2 regions of the Providencia sp. PROV_01 genome follow, and region 1 is predicted to be linked to the other one. Evidence: predicted binding sites of a transcription regulator. Region 1 holds the regulator's gene; the other holds the start of a gene.
What was found. The regulator ArgR, encoded in region 1, controls arginine synthesis, uptake and breakdown. The targets are predictions, from matches to a motif close to ANTGAATAAAAATACANT.

Region 1 (3,216 bases):
CGTGGTAACCCTTGTGTCGAAGCCGTGTTAGAAAGAGGTTTGCCGTATACATCTGGCCCACAGTGGCTTCATGACCATGTCTTACCTGAACGTTGGGTACTGGCTGTGGCGGGAACTCATGGTAAAACAACCACCGCGGGAATGCTTGCATGGATTTTAGAAGACTGTGGTTACAAGCCTGGTTTTCTAATTGGCGGTGTTCCAGGGAATTTTGATGTCTCCGCTAAGATAGGTGAAAGCCCGTTTTTTGTTATCGAAGCGGATGAGTATGACTGTGCATTCTTTGATAAACGTTCTAAATTTGTGCATTACAGCCCGAAAACCTTGGTATTGAACAACCTTGAATTCGACCATGCGGATATCTTTGAAAACCTCGAAGCGATTCAAAAACAGTTCCATCATCTTGTACGTATTGTGCCAGCCAGCGGCAAAATTTTCACACCTGACAACGACAATCATTTAAAACAAGTGATTGGAATGGGCTGCTGGAGTGAACAAGAGCTGGTGGGTGGAGAGCATGGCGGATGGCAAGCTGAGAAGCTCAGCCACGATGGCAGCCACTTTGCTGTGTACTACCAACAAGAAAAAGTTGGAGAAGTCACTTGGTCACAAGTGGGTAATCACAATATCCAAAATGCACTGATGGCGATTGCAGCGGCTCACCATGTGGGCGTTCCAGTAAAAGAAGCTTGCCTCGCTTTGAATCGTTTTATCAATGCACGCCGTCGCCTTGAGCTACGTGGTGTTGAAAATGGTGTCAGTGTTTACGATGATTTTGCACATCACCCAACTGCTATTTTAGCGACGTTAGAAGCACTTCGCAGCAAAGTTGGCGGAACTTCACGTATTCTTGCGGTGCTCGAACCTCGCTCGAATACGATGAAAATGGGTATCAATAAAAATGATATTGCGCCTGCGCTAGGCCGTGCAGATGAAGTATTTCTGTTCCAACCTGCCAATATCCCTTGGATGGTCACAGACATCGCTGAAAAATGTGTTCAACCCGCGCGTTGGAGTGCAGATATTGAGGCATTCACCAATATGATTATTGAAACCGCACAGCCGGGCGATCATATTTTGGTGATGAGCAACGGTGGCTTCAGCGGTATTCATGGCAAATTACTCGCAGGTTTGAAAGCCAAATCAGAAACAGAGCAAGATGATTAATTCTATTAGCTAGCTATTTGATAACCCCAGTGATTCTTATGATTGCTGGGTTTTTTTATGTTTGGCATACCTAATGGGCGCTGTTCTATGACGAGACTTAATGTTATTGGGCTATTCATTTCTTTTTTTAAGCTTCCCATATAACAATCTAGTGAGTCAGTAAAAAGGTGGAATAAACAACCAACGGCAATGGCTTTAAGTTTCCATGATGGCATGAATAATAACACCACATAGATAACAGCAGCCCAAAAAGAATGAAGCGGGTGGAATCCGATGCCACAGCGCTCTGGGTCGAAAATCGGATCAGCCAGCAGATGATCTAAGTCGATAGCCATTGTGGCAATCATAATCAGGGCGGCTAGTTTCCAATTTTTTCGCCAAAACAGGTAACCAAAGGCAATTGGCATCAGAAAATGAAAGCCGTAGTGTATGAAGTTACGAAAAATATCAAATAGCAAAATGATGTCCCAAAATCGAATAGAAATAGATAAAAACAAAAAGAGGGAAATTCAATTTCCCTCTTTTGATGCTTAAATTAGTATGGATTAGAGCTCTTGTTCAAACAACGCTAAAATCGCTTCATATAGCTCTTTTGTGGTAAAATTGTTTGCTGGCGTTGAGAAGATAGTATCATCACCAGCAATACTACCTAAAATTCCTTCCGCTTTACCTAATGAATCTAACAAGCGTGCAATAAGCTGTGCAGCCCCTGGGCTCGTTCTGATCACGACAACAGAAGGGTTATAGTCTATATCCAAAACCAAATTTTTGAGTGGGCTGGTGGCGGTAGGAACACCGGGCTCTGTAGGTAGGCAATATACCATTTCCATTTTTGCATTACGGGTGCGAACAGCACCAAATTTAGTTAGCATCCTGGAAATTTTTGATTGGTTAATATTTTCGAAGCCTTCTTCTTGCAAAGCCGTGACGATCTCAGCTTGCGAGCTAAATTTTTCTTCTTTAAGTAGGGCTTTAAAAGCCTTAACCAAGTCTTCTTGTTTAGACGGAGTGCGCATAATTAACCCATTCTTTTGCATTGAACTAAGTTGTATTATCCGTAAAAGTGCATTTTTATGCAACAAAATTGCGTTATGATGATTTTATAACCAGTAATCACTTGAAGTTAGGTAAGCGTGTTTTGAGTTGATAGTCAGAAGTATTTATTTATCGTAAATTATGGAAATGAAAAATTAGCATGATAGAGCAATGAATTTTTCAGATATTCGTTGTAAATTTATTGTTAATAAAAATGTTTTTGATTGAATAATATACACTAAAAACAACTTATTGTGCGAAATGCAATAGCTAGAAAAACTATTTGTTAAAAAAGTGCCCGTTATCTCATTAACAGATAAGGAATTTGTTTAGAATACTGGCAATTATTAAACAAGTTCTCTTGCGTTAAACTCTCTCTCTATCTGTTAACAAATTGTTTTTTATACGTAATGTGTTAAGTGTATAACAAATAAAGTGATATCTTTTTAAAGTACAAATTAAGGAGTTTCAGAATGAAAGTTGCAGTCCTAGGTGCAGCAGGTGGTATCGGTCAGGCTCTCGCCCTTCTTCTCAAAAACCAGCTCCCAGCAGGTTCAGAACTCTCCCTCTACGACATCGCACCAGTCACTCCAGGTGTTGCTGCTGACTTAAGCCATATCCCTACTGATGTTAAAGTGACAGGTTTTGCTGGCGAAGATGCAAAACCTGCATTGAAAGGTGCTGACATTGTCCTTATTTCTGCGGGTGTTGCTCGTAAACCAGGTATGGACCGTTCTGACTTATTTAACATCAATGCGGGTATTGTCCGTAACCTGATCCAACAAATTGCTGAAACTTGCCCTAAAGCATTGATTGGTATTATCACTAACCCAGTGAATACCACCGTTGCTATCGCTGCAGAAGTCCTGAAAAAAGCAGGCGTCTATGATAAAAACCGTTTATTCGGTGTGACGACATTAGATATCATTCGTTCTAATACGTTTGTTGCTGAATTAAAAGGCAAAAATGTTAATGATCTTGAAGTGCCTGTGATCGGCGGCCACTCTGGTGTGA
Region 2 (3,216 bases), 170 kb from region 1:
TGCCAATAATGTTTTATTCGCAGTGCCTGCTAATGCCCCCGTAATAATATCGATTTGGTCTGCTGGCGTGACTCGCAACCCTTGCTTTTTAACCACGGGTAATTGCAGTTTTTGCATCAATTCATCAACTAAACAACCACCACCATGCACAATCACCAATTCGCGTTGATGAGCTTGCCGATAGGTTTGGATAGCTGTAAATAATTTTTCAAGCGCTTCGATGCTATCAAGTAACACTCCGCCCAATTTAATCACTAAGGGTTGCATGGGGTTAATCCTTCTTAAAGTAAAGACTGAGTTTCAGCAAAACCAAAACGAATATTCATGCACTGAACGGCTTGTGCTGCTGCACCTTTAAGTAGGTTATCTTCTGTACCCACTAAAATCAGGTGTTCACCTTTCAATACATAGCCAATATCACAAAACGGCGTACCGACTACCGATTTCAATGCAGGAACACCTTTTTCATATAACCGCACTAATGGTTTATTTTGATAGGCATCTTTAAACGTTTGTGTGATTTTTTCTGCCGTCACACCCGTTTTTACTTTGCAAGTAATCGTTGCCAGAATGCCTCGAGAGAAATTACCCAAATGCGGTGTAAAAATAACCTCTCTCCCTAAATGAGTCGCGATTTCTGGCTGGTGACGATGCGTAAAGAGGCCATAAGGTTGCAAACTCACCTCACAAAAGCTGTTGGTCATTGAGGCTTTACGGCCTGCACCGGAAACACCGCTAGTGGCATTAATGACTGGCCACATAGCTTCATCCAGTAAATCTGCTTCAATCAATGGCTTAAGTGCTAATTGGGAAACCGTTGGGTAACACCCTGGTACTGCAATCAATTGTGCTTGATGAATTTTATCAGCCTGCCATTCTGCTAAACCGTAAACTGCTTGCATTAGCCATTCAGTATTTGTATGTTCAAAGCCATAGTATTGCGTATAAAACGCAGGATCTTGAACACGATAAGCACCGGATAAGTCGAACACTACGCAGCCCGCTTCAAGAAACTGAGGTGCAATGTCATGGCTCACTTCATGTGCCGTGGCAAGGAAAACAACATCAATACCTTTCGCTGCTTCCGCGACATCGGTTAATGGCAGAACGGGAAGGTCGATGATGCCTTTATACTGAGGGTGTAAATCAGAAAAACGTTTATTTGCATCCGCACTTTGCTTCGATACCATCAATCCTTGAAGATTAACTTCCGGATGGCGTTGCAAATAAGCGGCTAATTCTGCTCCAGTATAGCCACTGGCCCCGATAATGAGTGTGTTCAACATATGCTTTCTACCTTGTACTCGTGACCCAAACAGTTTAATGTGTATTTTTATTCAAATAAAGTGCATGAATATTGATACTATTATGGATAAAGGCTGTCAACAGTGAATATTAAATTACCTGCATTTATTGAGATTTATCGTCAATTAATTGCCATTCCGTCGATTAGTGCGACTGATTCTCATTTGGATCAGAGCAATAAAGCTCTGGTGGAACTTCTCGGTGGATGGCTGGAGACGTTAGGTTTTTCGGTCAACATTCAACCTGTACCGGAAACGCGTGATAAATATAATTTGCTTGCATCCATTGGCGAAGGAAATGGTGGGTTGATGCTATGCGGTCATACCGATACCGTGCCCTTTGATGATGGGCGTTGGAGCAAAAACCCGTTTGAGCTGACAGAGCATGACGGCAAGTTATATGGGCTCGGAACCGCAGATATGAAAGGCTTTTTTGCTTTTATTATTGATGCGTTACGCGATATGGATTTAAAACAACTCAAACGCCCACTGCATATATTAGCCACAGCAGATGAAGAAACATCGATGGCTGGTGCGCGTTATTTTGCAGCCAGTACAACATTAAGACCAGATTTTGCAATTATTGGCGAGCCAACATCGTTACAACCGATTCGCGCGCACAAAGGGCATTTATCAAATGCTATCCGCATTACTGGGCAATCGGGGCACTCTAGTGACCCAGAACGTGGCGTCAATGCAATTGAATTGATGCATGAGTCTATTTCCCACCTAATGGACTTACGAAATACGTTAAAAGAACGATTTAACAACCCTGCATTTGTCATTCCCTACCCGACGATGAACTTTGGTCATATTCATGGTGGTGACGCAGCCAACCGAATTTGTGGTTGTTGTGAATTACATATGGATATTCGTCCGCTACCTGGGTTAACTTTGCAAGATTTAGATGAACTACTTAATGAAGCTCTTGAGCCGGTTAGTGCCCGTTGGCCAGGTCGCTTGACGGTTGAATCCATGCATCCGCCGATCCCTGGCTATGAATGCCCAACGGACCACAAAATGGTCGCAGTGATTGAGCAATTGTTAGGGCAAAAAGCAGATACCGTGAATTACTGTACTGAAGCACCGTTTATCCAAGAACTGTGTCCAACGTTGGTTCTTGGCCCTGGTTCTATTGAACAAGCACATCAACCTGATGAATTTATCGATATGCGCTTTATTGAGCCTACTCGCCAATTAATTAGCCAAATGATTGAGCACTTCTGTTTCACTGAGTAAATCTGACTAATCATAGATTCAAGCGCGACACTGAAAAGAGTCGCGTTTTTTTATCATGAATTATTTTCCTGTTGCCTTTGAAAAAACCTCAGCGTCATAATTTAATTTAAGTATTGACTATTGATACCGATCTGGTAATTTCTTTTAGACGTCTAAACGTATAGACGCACAAATGGATATAATAACGTACAAAAAATAGTTAGTCTGCAAATTGCGAGGTTACAGGGTATGAGCTTTTTTCACGCAAATCAGCGCGAAGCGCTAAATCAAAATTTAGCTGAGTTAGATGGCCAAATTAATGTTTCATTTGAATTTTTCCCACCTCGCAGTGAAGAGATGGAGCAGACACTATGGAAATCCATCGATCGGCTCAAAAACCTGAAACCTAAATTTGTCTCCGTGACTTATGGTGCGAATTCCGGTGAACGTGATAGAACGCACAGCATCATCAAAGATATTAAAGATAAAACCGGTTTAATTGCCGCCCCTCACCTAACTTGTATTGATGCAAGCCCTGATGAACTGAAAGCCATTGCTCGTGACTATTGGAATAATGGTATTCGTCATATTGTTGCTCTGCGTGGTGATTTACCTGACAACAGCCGTAAACCAGATATGTATGCCGTTGATTTGGTTGAGTTGCTAAAAGGTGAGGCGGATTTTGATATTTCTG

Region 2: the regulator ArgR is predicted to act here: its motif matches at 1,325-1,342, upstream of argC (N-acetyl-gamma-glutamyl-phosphate reductase).

Annotation. Positions count from the first base shown of each region.
Region 1 covers NZ_JBRFKD010000002.1:60,365-63,580, reverse strand. Annotated here, with positions in the region: gene mpl (UDP-N-acetylmuramate:L-alanyl-gamma-D-glutamyl-meso-diaminopimelate ligase) at 1-1,167, shown strand, start outside; gene ACU696_RS00940 (DUF6122 family protein) at 1,173-1,625, opposite strand; gene argR (transcriptional regulator ArgR) at 1,713-2,183, opposite strand; gene mdh (malate dehydrogenase) at 2,676-3,216, shown strand, end outside.
Region 2 covers NZ_JBRFKD010000002.1:226,211-229,426, forward strand. Annotated here, with positions in the region: gene argB (acetylglutamate kinase) at 1-267, opposite strand, end outside; gene argC (N-acetyl-gamma-glutamyl-phosphate reductase) at 282-1,286, opposite strand; gene argE (acetylornithine deacetylase) at 1,389-2,543, shown strand; gene metF (methylenetetrahydrofolate reductase) at 2,772-3,216, shown strand, end outside.